DNA from 2 places in the Colwellia sp. RE-S-Sl-9 genome. Region 2 is predicted to be linked to the other one. Evidence: predicted binding sites of a transcription regulator. Region 2 holds the regulator's gene; the other holds the start of a gene.
What was found. The regulator sigma-54, encoded in region 2, starts transcription at its own class of promoters, with help from an activator protein. The targets are predictions, from matches to a motif close to GTTGGCACGNNNNTNGNNT.
Positions count from the first base shown of each region.

Region 1: fliE (flagellar hook-basal body complex protein FliE) is a predicted target of sigma-54. The motif match lies at 2,278-2,296, and genes of this name have one in related genera.

Region 1 is NZ_CP182631.1:2,154,546-2,163,000, forward strand. It holds gene fliG (flagellar motor switch protein FliG) at 1-97, opposite strand, end outside; gene fliF (flagellar basal-body MS-ring/collar protein FliF) at 90-1,811, opposite strand; gene fliE (flagellar hook-basal body complex protein FliE) at 1,885-2,226, opposite strand; gene ACM9HF_RS09265 (sigma-54-dependent transcriptional regulator) at 2,430-3,773, opposite strand; gene ACM9HF_RS09270 (sensor histidine kinase) at 3,760-4,986, opposite strand; gene ACM9HF_RS09275 (sigma-54 dependent transcriptional regulator) at 5,232-6,698, opposite strand; gene ACM9HF_RS09280 (nucleotidyltransferase family protein) at 6,824-7,552, opposite strand; gene ACM9HF_RS09285 (PfkB family carbohydrate kinase) at 7,549-8,455, opposite strand, start outside.
Region 2 is NZ_CP182631.1:2,746,955-2,755,409, reverse strand. It holds gene mgtE (magnesium transporter) at 1-912, opposite strand, end outside; gene ACM9HF_RS11905 (HPr family phosphocarrier protein) at 1,201-1,476, opposite strand; gene rapZ (RNase adapter RapZ) at 1,503-2,357, opposite strand; gene ptsN (PTS IIA-like nitrogen regulatory protein PtsN) at 2,385-2,840, opposite strand; gene hpf (ribosome hibernation promoting factor) at 2,870-3,157, opposite strand; gene rpoN (RNA polymerase factor sigma-54) at 3,191-4,633, opposite strand; gene lptB (LPS export ABC transporter ATP-binding protein) at 4,711-5,442, opposite strand; gene lptA (lipopolysaccharide transport periplasmic protein LptA) at 5,446-5,985, opposite strand; gene lptC (LPS export ABC transporter periplasmic protein LptC) at 5,951-6,517, opposite strand; gene kdsC (3-deoxy-manno-octulosonate-8-phosphatase KdsC) at 6,514-7,059, opposite strand; gene ACM9HF_RS11860 (KpsF/GutQ family sugar-phosphate isomerase) at 7,060-7,914, opposite strand; gene ACM9HF_RS11855 (calcium/sodium antiporter) at 8,041-8,455, opposite strand, start outside.

The DNA of each region.
Region 1 (8,455 bases), 590 kb from region 2:
GCAAAATAGCTGCTTTTTCTGTGCCGTCTAATTTGTCAACATCAAACCCCGCAGGGGCGCTAGCCATAGGTGCTAGCCCTTGATTTTCATCACTCATCTTCGCTTAACCAACTTTTAACTACTTGAGAGGATAATTCAGGTTCATTTGCTACAAGAGCCCGAACAGCTTTTAATATGTCTTCATCACGATGTAAATCTGGTAGCTGCAAGCTTCCGTCTGGCGCAAAACCTACAGCGCCAGCATCAAATTCCGTGGTTAACATATCCATAGTTTCATCACCTAAATCAATATGACTATCAAGTGATTTGTCACCGTAATCGTCTGGTGTTTGGTCTGGATAAATTAAACGTTTCAACATTGGACGAACTACAGCCATTATTAATACGATAATAACCAATGCGCCAAGAACCAATTTCAAGGTTTTCATAAACCAAGGTTGAAGATAAATAGGCACTTCTTTTTCAACAATTGCAGCTTCGCGAGAAAACGGTAACGAAATAACTTCTAATACGTCGCCTCGCTGTAAGTCAAAACCCACACTACCTTGTAATAAGCGACGAATATTTGCTATTTCAGCTTCAGCTCTTGGTACATAAGACACAACAGGAGCCGTAGTAGCAGCTTCTTCGCCATCGGCACCTTCAGGTGCTGGTGTAGCAGGCGCGGTTGAGGTTAAATAATCTAACGCTACCGAAACACTCACACGACGAATAACACCCGTTTGTTGTTTAGTATGGCTGATAGCTTCATCTAATTCATAGTTTTTCGTTGATTCTAAATGATTACGGCTTGGCATTGCTCTTTTTTGCTCGCCGCCTGTCGCATTTTCAGGAATATCTGAATCTAATGGTGGCTGGTTTGATAGTGCACCCGGTATACCGCCTAACATGCCACCTATAGTTTTATCTTCAACTTTCATTTCACTACGTAAAGCAGGTAAATCAGAATTATAACGGCGTTGAGTTTCTTCGGTATTGGTAAAGTCCATCGTTACATCAACTTGCGCTGTGTAATTACCTAAACCCACAACAGGAATAAGGATTGAATCTATTTTTTCCATATATTCTGATTCACGTTTTTGTTCTATTTCAAATTCTTTACGTGAACGAGATGAAAGCGAACTTTGTGAACCTGAATTTAATAAACGACCATTTTGATCAGTAACAGTTACTTTGTTGGGTTGCATGCCTTGAACAGCTGAAGCGACAATATCGACTACAGCATCAACTTTTTCTTCCGATAATTGGCGGCCTTTTTGTAAGGTAAGTACCACAGTTGCGGAAGGAGACTTTACGCGTTTTGCGAAAATATTATCTTTTGGAATAGCTAATAAAACTTTAGCTCTTGCAATAGTTTGTAGCTCTTCAATGGTTCGAGCTAGTTGTTGTTCACGAGAATGTTTAAGTCGTTCACTTTCAAGACGTTGGCTTACACCAAAGCCCATGTCTTGCATAATAATTTCGTTACCTTCTTTTTTCTCGTAGGTTAAACCTTCACGAGCAAGTAACATTTTAACATTTTGATATTCGTCTGTAGGTACTGAAATAGTGTTGTTTTCTTGAAGGTAATCGACTTTATTCGCATCAAGAAAATCCATTGTTTTAATAAGTTGTTCGGTAGGAAGCTTAGTGATCACTCGATATTCAGCTTGGTTCGCCCACATGATCACAAATATAGCGATAACTAAACAAATAGCTAATGCCATAATTAGGGTTAATTGTCTTAGCACATCTACATTGCCAAGAGCAGATGAGAAACCTGACTTTTGTTCTTCAGATATGCTATCTGAACCGTCGTCAGTTACGACCATACCTGTATTATCAACTGTATCAGACACTTAATTTCTCCGAGAATTTTGGAAAGTTACAAACAAAAAGTCATACCTAAACAGGCATATTCATAATTTCTTTATAAGCTTCTACAAATTTATTACGTACTTGAACCGTTGCATCAAATGCCACACTTGCTTTAGATGCAGAAATCATGGTTTGCGCAAGCGTTACGCTAGAGTCACCTAATTCAAAAGCTTGACGCTGGGCCCCTGCGGTTTGTTGAAGATCGTTAACAGTATTAACGGCGTCTTTTAATAAACTTCCAAAATCGCTACCTGACTTATTTACTGACGGTATTGCATTATCAGATGAAACGGCTTGCGTATTATGGTTCATTGCCTCTAAAGACATGCTTTGCATTTGTGCAAATAAGGAATTTGATTTGATATCCATAGCAATCTCGCTTGTGTCAATTTCTTGATGTTTATATTGTTATTATGGATAAAGCAATCATGATGCCAAGGTAAGCGAACGTATAAGAGATTAAAATAAAAACTTTAAAATCAAAAGCTTGAAAGTGACTTAATTAGAAGGAATATAGATTATGCTTATATATAACAAAAAGCCCAGCATTGTTAGACTGGGCTTTAAGAAACTTAAGCAGGTATTTGAATACCTGAATCTCGCATTCTGGCTATTTTATAGCGTAAAGTTCTCGGGCTTATACCCAAACGTTCAGCTACATTTTTACGGCTACCTTGGCATGCGTTTAAGGTATCTAAAATAATTTGATGTTCTTGAATTTTTAACTCGTTACCGAGTTTGTCTTCAGAAAGCGTTTGAGTTTCATTTGTACTTGGGAGCGTTGTTGTTTCAAATTGTTCAATAAGTAAGTCGCTCGCATCAATCACATTATTACTATATAAAATAAGTGCTCTTTGAATAACATTATCGAGCTCTCTTACATTACCTGGCCAATCATAGGCAATTAATTTACTACGAGCTGCTGTGGTAAATTCTGGGATCATGTCTGAATTTTTTTGCACAATACGTTCAACTAAATGTTTTGCTAGAGGTAAAATATCATCTCGTCTTTGCGCAAGAGCTTTCCAAGTAAGAGGAAATACATTTAATCGATAATATAAATCTTCTCTAAATACACCTTCAGCTACGGCTTGTTGTAGATCTCGGTTACTGGTTGCAATCACTCTTACATCTAATTTAATGGTTTTACGGCCACCTAATCGCTCAACTTCTCGCTCTTGTAAAACACGTAAAATTTTAGCTTGTAAGCCTAAATCCATTTCGGTAATTTCGTCTAGTAGTATTGTACCACCCTGAGCTTGTTCAAATTTCCCCGGAGATGCTTGAATAGCTCCCGTAAATGCGCCTTTTTCGTAACCAAATAAGGTAGCTTCTAACATATTTTCAGGAATAGCGGCGCAATTTATAGCCACAAAAGGCGCTTCTGCACGATCTGAATTGTAATGAACATACTGAGCAAGTACTTCTTTGCCTGAACCACTAGGTCCTAGCACCATAACTGACGCTTCGGTTGCCGCAACTTTTTTCGCAAGAGATAGTAATTCAATACTTTTAGGATCAGCGACCACAGGTTCAAACATATTAGTTATTTCAAGAGGTACGTATTGATTCACCATATTCAATAGCACTTCGGGTGAAAAAGGCTTTGCCATATAATTACTAGCACCATCTTTCATTGCTTGTACAGCATCATCAATAGTGCCATAGGCTGTCATAATTAATACAGGCATTTGAGGAAGATTATTTTTGATACTTTTAAGAAGAGATAAACCAGACATCCCTCCCATTTGTACATCACTTACCACTAAATCAACTTTATGATTTTTTAGTAATAATAATGCTGCTTCACCAGATTCAGCTTCTATACACTGAAATCCCGCGAGTAGTAATGTATCAACTAAAGCTTCTCTTAAACCTGCGTCGTCTTCAACAACTAAAATTTTACTTGTTTTCATTAGCATTCTCCATAGGTGAGGCATGAAAGTTCGCTACTGATGAATATTCGTTCGAGGCTGCACTCGTTGGCGTTGAATCGTTATTAGCTGACGGATTAAATGTTGTTTCGAGTAAAGGGATGTGAATACAAAAATGTGCTCCCTCTCCCGCTTGACTCAATAGTTTAACGTCGCCTTGGTGCGCATTAACTACAGATTTAACAACAGCTAAACCTAAACCCGTGCCTTGAGAGCGTGATGTGTAAAAGGGTTCAAATATTTTATCTGCTAATTCTTTATCTATACCTTTACCGTTATCTCGTACACTGATAAGCGCATAGCCGTCTTTACAGTAAGAAGACAACTCAACTTTAGCGCCTTCTTTAATAACTTGAATGCTATTGAGTACTAAGTTTTGAATAGCGCCTGTAAGAGCACTTTTATTACCTAGTATTTGGCAGTCGTCTTCACATAGCGAAAATGTTATTTCGGCATTTTCTTTTTTAATAATGGCATCAATTGATTGAACCGAACTAGATAAAAGTTCATTAATAGATAAAGGTTCTACAACCTGTTGTTTACCACTTTTAGCGAAAAGCAGCATGTCGTTAACTTGTTGTTCTAAATCACTTAACCTTGTCATTAGCTTATCTTGAAAGTTTTCTCGTGATTCGTTAGTTAACTTTTTATTTTGTAAATTTGCACCATACAACATAGCAGCTGAAAGCGGTGTTCTAATTTGATGTGCTAATGTTGATACCATTCTCCCTAAAGAAGAAAGACGTTGTAATTGGCCTAATTTGTCTTGCAGTAAACGAGTTTCGGTTAAATCGGTGATCATAATGAGTTGCCCCGGCTGATCGCCTAGCGCAGTAATTTCTAATTTAACTCTTCGACCGTCCTTTAAAGACACTTCATGCCAATCGTCTGCTCTTGGTTTAAAAGAGCGTTTGATCACATCAAACCATGGTTGACCTAAAATAGGTTCATCAAGTAATTGACGAGCGACATCATTAATTTTTACAACAACACCATTGCCATCAAGAATGATCATTCCTGTTGGCATAACATCAATAACTTGGTTCAATTGTTGAATTTTTTCTTTTAATGAATTTATTTCATTTAAATTAGAATGCAGAGTTACATTTGCAGAAGGGCCTACCGCATTGTAAGAAAAAGCGGTTTGATCAAATGTATTATTGATATTGGAAACGGTTGAAGCTGCATATGTCATAATTCATCACTCAATTATTGATAACACATACAACAAAGCATTTACCATGCCAAACAAAAAATCATTAATTTTCAATAAATTAAAACGTAATAACATTAAAAACGGATATTCTAAATGGGTCAATTTTTTGGCTAAAAGCAAAGATTAATAGCTTTTTATTAAGACATTAATAAGATGGGCGTAGCTAAAAGACAATAAAAAAGGATATCAATACAATATCCTTTTTCTTCTGATAAATTGTAAAGTTAGCTTTTTTGTAAACTGTATTTACGCATTTTCTCAACAAGTGTTGTTCTACGCATACCTAAAGTTTCAGCAGCTCTAGCAACGACCCAATCGTTTAGTTCTAAAGCTTGAGTCACCAAGGAAACTTCAAGATCAGCTAAATAATCTTTAAGGTTAAAACCTTCAGATGGTAATACTAGAGTTTCTGTAAAGTCAGGTTCAGGTGTTTGAATCTCTTCTTCATCACCGTCATCATCGCCATAATCAAAGCCTGAAAACAGGTCATTAATGGCATCGCGCTCTTGTAATTCTTCTGGGTAGTCTTGTTGGTATTCGTCAACTTCAATATGTCGATACTTAATAGGAAGCTGACCAACATTAACAACTTGCTCGTTGTACATTATGATCATACGTTCAATTAAGTTAGATAGCTCACGTACATTACCTGCCCATTTATGTTCTTTTAAAGACTCTATCGCCTTTTCGGTAAAACGAACACTATGACCTTGTTCAGCAGTAAAACGAGAGATTAATTCTTTCATTAATAAGGGAATATCCTCTTTACGTTCTCGTAACGCAGGGGTTTCAATGGGAAATACATTTAATCGGTAATATAAGTCTTCACGAAATTCGTTGGTTTTTATCATTTCTTCTAAATGCTGATGGGTTGCTGCAATAATACGTACATCAGCTTTAATACTTTTACTCCCCCCTACTCGTTCAAAGGTACGCTCTTGCAGAACACGTAACAATTTAACTTGCATAGGCTGTGGCATATCACCAATTTCATCTAAAAATAGTGTTCCGCCTTCTGCCATTTCAAAGCGCCCTTTACGGGTAGAAATAGCGCCAGTAAAAGCACCTTTTTCATGTCCAAATAACTCACTTTCTAACAAGTCTGGTGGAATAGCGCCACAGTTAACGGGTACAAAAGGCCCTTTAGTACGATCAGACAAGTTATGTATATTACGTGCAACAACCTCTTTACCTGTACCTGATTCACCTAAAATTAATACATTTGCCTCAGTACTTGCTACTTGCTCAATTAAAAATCGTACTTGTTGCATTGGCTCACTAGCGCCCACCAATGAACGAAAAAGTACATTAGGGCAATTACCACTACGTTTATTAGGTAAATTATTGTGGTAATGATGACTATGATGGATCATTTCGGTTAGCTGCCCATAATTTAATGGGAGCGTTAATTCACCAATAACGTTGTTGTAGCCAGCAATGAGCGCTTTATCGATAAGATCATGGTAAATAAATGGGCAAGCAGGATGAGATTTAATAATGGCCTGTAAATGTTCTGATATTTCACCACATAATATTACGGTGAGAATATTAGGTACATCAACCAAGTGTTGAACTATTTCATCTTCAGGAAAAACATAAAAATGCTCTCCCACAAATGCTAATACAGTTTCTATTTGACTTCGTCTTGCCGGATCATTATCGACAACTAGAATATGTTTCTGTCCTTGCATAATTCCCTGATGATGAATATTTGTTTTTCTATGCTTTAATCATAACTTGCTTAAGTGAATAATCAATAAAAAATTGACGCTTATTAGCCATTTATTTGACATCGTTTAAAATTCAATCACTTAAGCTAGATTGGAGCGTCATTATTTGCTATTGCTAGGCTTTCAGGCGTACCAATATCACGCATATATCCTTTATTTTCCCAACCATTAACTTGGTTAATAAGGTATGGCATTAAATGGTAACTAATATCTGACTCATCATTTGCAAGTGTACTTAACATACCGTTAACACGCTTATCAAATAAATACACGGCGGCATTAGCTAAATTAGATGGCGGCTTTTTAACTTTTTCATGAAAAGCAACAACACAATTAGCGTCATCAAGTTCAACTATGCCACAACTTTGAGGGGAGTCTGTTTTAAATAACATTAAGGTTCCCAAACAGTTTTCTTTGCGTTGCTTAAAACTTGCGATAAAACTTGTCCAATCGCAAATACAGAGGTTGTCTGCATGGGCAATTAATACATCGCTATCACACCAAAATGCTTTTGTAGCCTTTAAAGTACCTAATGTACCGAGCAGTTCTTCTTCATGAAATGTGGTTATTTGATCTTTAAAAGGAGAATTTTCAATAAATTGGTTAACTTTCTCGGGTAAGTAGTGTGTATTAATTAAAAATTCAGAAAAGCCCGCTTTAGATAATTGCTCTAACCATATTTGCAACAAAGGTGTTTGATTAATAGAAACCAAACATTTAGGTATATTGTTAGTAATAGGCTTTAAACGTGTACCAAAACCTGCGGAAAGTAAAATAGCTTTTTTAATAGGTGATACTTTAGTTGCGTTACTCATGTTAATTGCTCTAACGCTTGCATCAATTCTTTAAACTCAAGCGGTGTATTACCCACGCGAGATACTTGGCATGCCGCGGCAACAGAACCAATTAAAGCCGACGTCCATAAATCGCCACCACTCACCAAAGCCATCGCAGTAGCCGCTAACATACAATCGCCAGCGCCAGCAGGATCTATAGGGTTACTCGCTAATGCTGGTATTTTATCGTTGTTCCAATGATGTACTGCACCCTTTTCGGTTCTGTGTAATAGTGCCCCTTCATCAGCAAGGGTAACGATAATATTAGGGCATTGCATTTTTTGATGCAGTTTATCAGCAAGAACAACTAAACCGTCTCGCGTATTGTTAAGGGCAACACGTATTTCACGTTCAGTAGGCGTGATTAAATCGACGTTTTTAAAACGCGCAATATCCCCCACCTGTGATGAGGTTTGGCTATCTGCAGATACCATAACATTATGCTTGTTACATAAAGCAATAATGCCATCAACTAATGGTTGAGGTAAAATTCCGTAGTTAAAATCTGAAAAAATAACTAAATCTGTTTGAGAAATTTCTTCTGCGAGTTGTGTCATTATCGCTTCTTGAATATCTATACCAATATCATGCTCACGAAAGTCATTCACTCTGAGTAAGGTTTTATTACCCACACGGTAACGGCGTTTTTTTGTGGTTGGCCTTGTATCATCAACAAAAGTTCGAGCTTTAAGCTGATACTCGCGCATTTTCTCGTAACCATAAATGGCCGCTTTATCTTCACCAAGGACAGTATAAAACGATACATTTTTCGCGCCTAAGCCTTTAGCATGTGCAGAGGTAATACCTGCACCTCCTAAAAAGAGCTTTTTCTCGTCGGGCGTTACAACAATAGTAGGATCTTCTTGCGACATACCTACAGCG
Region 2 (8,455 bases):
GGCTACTGCGAGTAACGCCGTGATTAAGTTAACACCTAGCCAGATAGAACGTTGTTGCGTACTTTTTAATACGGGAGCGAAAGTATCGGCTTCGTCATCTAAACCCGCCATACTCATCATAGAGTGCTCAGCTTCTTCACGAATTATATCGATAACGTCATCTATAGTAATACGACCTAGTAAATGTCCGTTATCATCAATAACGGGTGCAGAAAACCAGTCATACCTTTCAAATAATTGAGCAACTTCATTTTCAGGCATGTTAACTGAAATCGCTTCTATGTCTTTGTCGATAAGGGTTGATGTTATAACATCTGGCTTTGCTGTTACTATTGCGGCTAGAGACACTGAACCGATAAATTTATCAGACCTGTCCACCACATAAAAAGAATCGGTAGACTCAGGTAGCTTACCTTTTAAACGTAAATACCTTAATACCACATCTACCGACACATCAGGACGAATGGTAATGGTGTCGGTATTCATAATACCGCCAGCAGTATCCTCCTCGTATGATAATGCTTGCTCCACACGACTTCTGTCTTGAGAGTCCATTGAGTTTAATACGCTTTGATAGGCGCTATCGGGTAATGTTCTTAGTACTTCCGCTAAATCATCTACATCCATGCCCTCAGCAACAGCTGCGAGCTTTTCAGGATGCATACTTTTTAGAATGCCTTTACGAACTTCTTCATTTAGTTCTTCTAGAACATCCCCATGATTGTCGGGATCGATAAGTTGCCATAAAACAGTACGACTTTTAGGAGGAGATGACTCTAAAATTAAAGCTAAGTCATAAGAGGGCATGTTTTGCAGTAACTTTCGAACGTAAACAAACATACCGCTACCGAGTGCGGCATTAACTTCTAGGAGTTTTTGTTGGTTATATTCTTGTTCTGCAATTTCTGGCATAAAACCCTTCATTTAGCTTCTTAGGCGGATTATGTTTACTTCATACTTTGAATTCTACTGAAAAAGAACTCGTAATAATTGATGTTGTGTTATATCAAGTTGAATCATAAATGGCTAAGTGGCCAATTAATTAACTTGGTATCATTTATGAGTAACGCTAAATAGTACACATTATCTGTATTGAGTATGACAATATTTGGGGGTACTTATGACAGTTAGTTTAACTTAACTTAATTGTTTTTTCAGCTTTTTTCTAGTGAATGTTGTGATAGAGAACTTACAACGCGGTTATTCTTCTTCGTCAAATTTGTCAGAAAACAATTGGCAAATACTTTTTATTGCTTCTTCCGCATCAACACCTTCCGTTACAACTGTAACGGTTTTACCTTGGCTACCAGCTAATAGCATTAACCCCATAATACTACTTGCATCAGCAGAGTTATCATCTAAAGAAACAGTTACTGAGGTATTAAATTTTTGACATAACTGTGCCAGTTTTGTTGCCGCGCGGGCATGTAAGCCAAGTTTATTAGTTATAACTAGGGTTTTTTCACATTTTTTCATGGGATAACCTTATATCTACGCCACCCTTAGGTACTTGCTATGGTGATGTCTCTGTGTCGTGATTGAACATCTTCGCGTTCTTTTCTTAAATTATTTGCTAGAAGCTCAGCTATGTAGACTGAACGGTGCTTTCCGCCAGTACAGCCAATAGCAATGGTAACATAACTTCGGTTGTTACGTTCTAAGTGAGGTAACCAGGTCATCATAAAACTATTAATCTGCCATATAAATTTAGTGACTATGGGTTGGCTTGATAAATAGTCTTTTACCGGTTGATCTAATCCTGTATAGGCTTTTAATTCTTTATCCCAAAAGGGATTAGGAAGAAAGCGTGCATCAAACACATAATCAGCATCTTGCGGTACGCCATGCTTAAAACCAAATGATTCAAATACAACCACCATAGAGCCAGACTTTTTACCCAAAATACGCTCTCTTACTAAATCTGCAAGTTGGTGAGGCGATAGTTGGCTGGTATTAATGTATAAACCTGTACGGGTAGATATTGGTTCTAATAATTTTTTTTCCAAGGCGATAGCCTGATCGAGAGCTATATTTTGCTTAATGAGAGGATGTAACCTTCTTGTTTCACTGAATCGTCTAATTAAATCACTGTCATCAGCATCTAGGTATAAAATATTTAAATCAACAGTACTAGGGAGATAGTCTAATATTTCAGAAACATCTTGAGGGTTGTTAGGTAAATTACGTACGTCAATGCTCACTGCGACATTTTCATAATCATTGATAACGGTATGTGTTAGTGCCGGTAGTAAATTAACTGGAATATTGTCGACACAATAATAACCTAGATCTTCTAACACTCTTAATGCGACAGACTTTCCTGAACCAGAACGTCCACTTACTATGATTAACTTCATTGAACTGTTCGTTCCTTTTTATAACGACTAATTTCTATTTTCTTGAATAAGATTATACAAAGCTTCATTGCTTTGGCATTTACGCACTTGTTTTGCTATTTGCTTATCACTGAATAGCTTAGCAATACTCTGCAAAGTGGTTAAATGTTCTTTACAAGCGTCTTCGGGAACGAATAACGCAATAAAAATATCAACAGGCTTGTTGTCGATTGCGTCAAAATCTACAGGTATATCGGTAGTTACAATAATTGCTACAACTGATTTTGCATTAGGTAAACGACCATGAGGAATAGCAATACCGTTGCCTATTCCTGTTGATCCTAGTTTTTCTCTTGCGATTAGGCTTTCGAGTAATTCGTATGCACTATGTTCAACAATTTTATCTGCTGCTATGGTACAAATTTTATCGAGAACGCGCTTTTTGCTAGAGCCAGATACTGCACAAAATGTGCAATCTGGCATTAAGATATCTTGCAAAGTCATAATTACTACTAAAGCCTGTTTTTTATAGGTTAATGGTGGGTTGTTTTGCCTTTGTGTTTTAATATTTGACGATCTAGTTTATCGATTAAAGCGTCAATTGAGGCATACATATCATGGTTTTCTGCTGTAGCATGTACTTCTGTTCCCTTTAAATGAACAGTAGATTCAGCTATTTGATTTGATTTTTCAATGGTTAACACAACATGAACATTATTGATCTGATCAAAATGACGTTCTAATTTTGAAAATTTCGTATTAACGTATTCGCGTAAAGAGTTTGTGATTTCTACATGATGACCAGTTAAATTGATTTGCATAAGTTAAACCCTCTTTTAGTGATATTTGAAAAATTAAATTAAACTTTTTCGTTGGTTTGATGGTGGAATGGACAACGATTCTCTATATTTTGCTACGGTTCGACGAGCCACTTGTATACCTTGCTCGGCGAGTATTTCTGCCATTTTATTATCACTTAATGGTTTGGCAGGAATTTCTGCGGCGACAAGTTTTTTGATAAGCTCTCTGATTGCTGTTGAGGAGCAATCGCCACCATTTTCGGTACTAACATGGCTGGAGAAGAAGTATTTAAGTTCAAATATACCTCTTGGTGTATGCATATATTTTTGTGTTGTTACACGTGAAATAGTAGATTCATGCATTTCAACGGCTTCGGCTATATCGTTTAAAACCATAGGTCGCATAGATTCAGGGCCATGCTCAAAAAAGCCTTGCTGGCGCTGAACAATACAATTAGACACTTTTAATAGTGTATCGTTTGTTGACTTCATGGTACGTGTCATTGCTGCATATTGTTGGTTAACAGACAACTTAGGCGCGGTATCTGGATTTAACTCAACAACCCAACGACCATTTTTCTTTTCAACGGATACGTCAGGAATAACATATTGATCGTCACTTTTAACTACGCTGTCACCAGGACGAGGATCTAATGATTGAATTAAGCGAAGGACTTCACGTAATTGATCTTCTTTTAAGCGTGTTTTACGCATTAACTGACGATAATCTCTACTACCTAGTAGATCGATATAATCTTTAACAACTTGCTTGGCTTCTTTTAACCAAGGCGTTGTTAGTTCAAATTGATTCAGTTGAATCAATAAACAATCAGAGACTGAACGAGCCCCTACACCTACAGGATCAAATACGTTAATTCTTTTTAGTACTGCTTGTATTTCATCGAGTTCAACACCTTCAATGCCAACACAGTCTAAAATATCTTCACAGGAAACGGTTAAATATCCAGATTCATCTATGGCTTCAATAATCGCTATTGCAATGGTTTTGTCTGTGTCACTAAAAGGTGTTAATTCCATTTGCCATAAAAGGTGATCTTGCAGCGAGTCTTTAGTTTCGCCTTGGTAGGTATAATCTTCAGAAGGAGAGCTAATGCTACCTGTGTTTGATACGCCAGCACTGTAGCTTTCGTCCCACGTAGTATCCATGTTTAACTCTTCAGGAATATCTGTGTTTCCCATGGCTTCTGTGGTTGTCATTTCATCTATAGTTGGGGAAGAGTCTTCAGTGCCGTCTGTTTTTTTTGAATCTATTTCTTTTGTCGCATTTGCGGAAAATGCATCTTCTAAATTATTGACTGATTCATCTTGGGTATTAGAAGGACTTTCATCAACTTCTAGCAAAGGATTACTCTCCAATGCCTCTTGAATTTCTTGTTGTAAATCCAACGTAGAGAGTTGCAACAGCTTGATGGCTTGTTGTAACTGCGGTGTCATCGTTAGATGTTGTCCGATACGGAGTTGTAAAGAAGGGCGCATCTACGTATTTTTTATCCTATTCATTAATAATACAAAACGATAAAACAATATAAATATTGTTGACTGCTTATAGATAACTATAGCGTAAATTGTTCACCAAGGTATACATCTCTTACATGCTGATTGGAAAGTATTTCTTCAGAGGTCCCTTCAGCGATCAGTTCACCATGACTTACAATATACGCATGCTCGCAAACATCGAGTGTTTCTCGAACATTATGGTCTGTAATTAATATACCTATACCACGTTGCTTTAAGTGAATAATAATTTTTTTTATGTCGCCAACAGAAATAGGATCTACGCCGGCAAACGGTTCATCTAATAATATAAATTTTGGGTCTGCGGCAAGTGCTCTGGCTATTTCGACTCTGCGGCGTTCACCACCAGATAAGCTCATACCTAAATTATCTTTAATATGACCAATATTAAATTCTTCCAATAAGTGCTCTAATCTTTCTTCTCGTTCGATTTCATTAAGGCCTTTTTGAGTTTGTAAGATGGCCATAATGTTATCGTATACACTTAGCTTTCTAAAAATTGAAGCTTCTTGTGGCAGATATCCAATACCTTTTCTAGCGCGTTCGTGCATAGGTAATAAGGTGACGTCTTCATCGTTAAGAACAATAGAGCCTTCATCGTTAGGAACAAGGCCGACTATCATATAAAAAGAAGTGGTTTTTCCTGCACCATTAGGCCCTAGTAAACCTACGATTTGACCAGCGTTGACCTTTAACCCTACATTTTTTACAACCTTACGACCTTTGTAAGATTTAGCTAAACCTTTTGCGATTAACGTTGAGGTAGTCATGACTTATTGAATGTCCTGAGATAAAGTGGGTTTTGTTTTTTCTTTGGGCTGAATAACTGTTTTTACTTTATCGTTTTTATTACTTTCAGCATTTACGTATTCTGTTTCTGAGTTATAGGTAATTTTACTACCGCTTACTTCGCTACCATCTTGTTTCAGTAACGCTTGCCCAGATATGGTTACGGTATTTAAAGACGGTTCATATCTGATTTCATTAGCTTGAAGATTAATAGGTTTACCGTCTTCTAATGTTTGTTCAAAGGTTGCAGGCTTACCTTTTGCTATATAGGTTTTTTCACCTGTTGTTGTGTCTGTAAGTACTTGCACTAAATCAGCTTTGATGATCAATGTACCTTGTTTAATAACAACATTATCGATGTAGCTGAATATTTTGTTTTTAAGATCAGCTGACTGACGGCTGGCGTCAATACTTAGCTCTTGATTTAAATCAATTTTTTTAGCTAAAGCACTCGTGCTTGCTAATGACGATAGTAAAAGCAGTAGTAAGCTACTTTTTAATTTTTTTGAAAATAGTTTGCACATGTTCGGTTAGTGTCATCTGTTTGGTGTTAATATCAACAATTAGCCCAGAGCCATACATAGTAAAGCCATTACCTAAAACGACGATAGCTTGTTCTGAACTAATAATATTTGTATTTAAATCTAATTCTATTGATTTACCATGAATTTCTTGTATCAAGCTATCAGGATCAGTAGCTTCTATTTTTACTCGGTTTTTTAAGCTTACACGGTTGTTCTTAAACAGTGTGCCTTCTTTTGAACTGACTTTCCATGGAACATTTTTATTTTCTGGATATATCGTTAAGCTTGGAAACTCAAAGTGTGTAACTTCTATATCTGAATAGTGCTCCATTCTTTGAGCATCAATTATATGGCTTAGCCCGCCTTTATTATTAAATGTGTTACTTTTTAACGATTCGGCAATAAAATCAGGTGTTAATTCAGTAGCAACATTTTCAGTTATTTGTTCTTTGGATTGCAACCACTCAACTAAGCCGTATGCAATACCAGCTAATAATAAAGCAAAAAAAGCTAAGCTATATAGCCGAGTCATATACTAGCGCCAGTTGCATGTTCAAGTGTCCCTTGAGTTTGCATAATTAAATCGCACACTTCTCGTACTGCACCAAAACCACCTTTGGTATAGGTGGTGTAATGAGCAAGTTGTAATATTTGAGGATGAGCATCATTTACGGCAATACTTAAGCCAACATAAGCCATACATTCATAGTCAGGCATGTCATCACCAATATAAGCGACTTGTTCAGGCGCACAATTCATTTGGGTTAATATTTCTTTTAATGCGGGTAATTTATTTTCTTGGCCCTGAATAATATATTTTACATTGAGAGCCGTCATTCTTGTTTGTACAATATTTGATTGTCGGCCAGTAATTACTGCAACATCAACTCCGCTTGCACCTAATGCTTTTATGCCATAACCGTCTTTGGTATGGAAAGCTTTTAGCTCTTCGCCATTATTTCCTAAATATATTCGTCCATCTGAAAATACCCCGTCGATATCACAAATAAAAAGTTTTATTTGTTTGGCTTTGTCTAGAATGATTTGTTCGACATGTCCGTAAAGTGTGTTCATTTATATGATCCCCGATTTCAGAAGGTCGTGCATATTCATCGCACCAATAGGAGTATTGTTTTCGTTAACAATAATAAGACCATTAATTTTTTTGTCTTCCATTATTTTTAATGCTTCAGCGGCTAGCATATCGGGAGGTGCGACTGTAGGATCCTTCGTCATTACACTTGTTATCTCATCTTGATGAATATCTACTTTTTGATCTAAGATTCTACGTAAATCGCCGTCAGTAAATAATCCAACCAATTTGTTGTCATCAACAATAGCCGTCATTCCTAAACCTTTTAATGACATTTCAACGAGTGCATCTTTAATTTTTGCCGTACTTTGTACTACCGGTACGCGCTCATTGCTATGCATTACATCAGATAATCGTAGTAATAATCTTTTACCTAAGCTACCACCAGGGTGAGATAATGCAAAATCGTCAGCAGTAAAACCTCTCGCGTTGAGTAAGGCTACAGCTAATGCATCTCCCATAACTAAAGTGGCAGTGGTACTTGATGTAGGCGTTAATCCTAAAGGACAAGCCTCTTGAGAAACTTTAATACAAATGTGAGTGTCAGCTATATCAGCTAACGTTGAATTTGCATTACCTGTCATGGCAATTAACTTGCTGCCCATGCGTTTAATTACGGGAACTATAGATAAAACTTCAGCGGTTTCGCCTGAGTTAGATATGGTTAACACAACATCATCTTGTCTGATCATGCCTAAATCACCATGACTTGCTTCACCAGGGTGAACAAAAAAAGCGGGTGTTCCTGTACTGGCTAATGTCGCTGCTATTTTCCCACCAATATGGCCAGATTTTCCCATACCAATAACAATAACTCGTCCTGTACAGTTAAACATTAACTGACAAGCTAATTCAAAATCATCGTTTATATATTGTTTAATATCTTCGATGGCTTGTTTTTCAATATCAATAACATTGAGAGCCAGTTGTTTAAATTGTTTCATGGATGTCGTCTCGTTAATTTATTTCAATGGCGAGAAAAGTAATATTTGATACGCAATGAAAATACCCAGTAAAAGTAAGCCTTTGAGACGAGTGATTCTGAAATTACCTAACTTACGAGTAAAACAAATAACAAAGAGCAGTAAAGTCACTCCTAACATAATAGGCGCATCACGCGTCGCTGCCTTTTCATCAATATCGCCCGGCGCTATCAATCCAGTTAATGATAATACAGCCAAGATGTTAAATATATTCGATCCTATGATATTACCTAAAGCTAAATCATCCTCTTTTTTAATGATACTAGCAATACTCGCTGCAAGTTCTGGCAAACTAGTACCAATAGCCACAATTGTTAAACCAATGACTAAGTCACTTATTCCAAAAGAGCGTGCAATAAACTCAGCTGAATCTATTAAATAAGAGGCGCTTAAA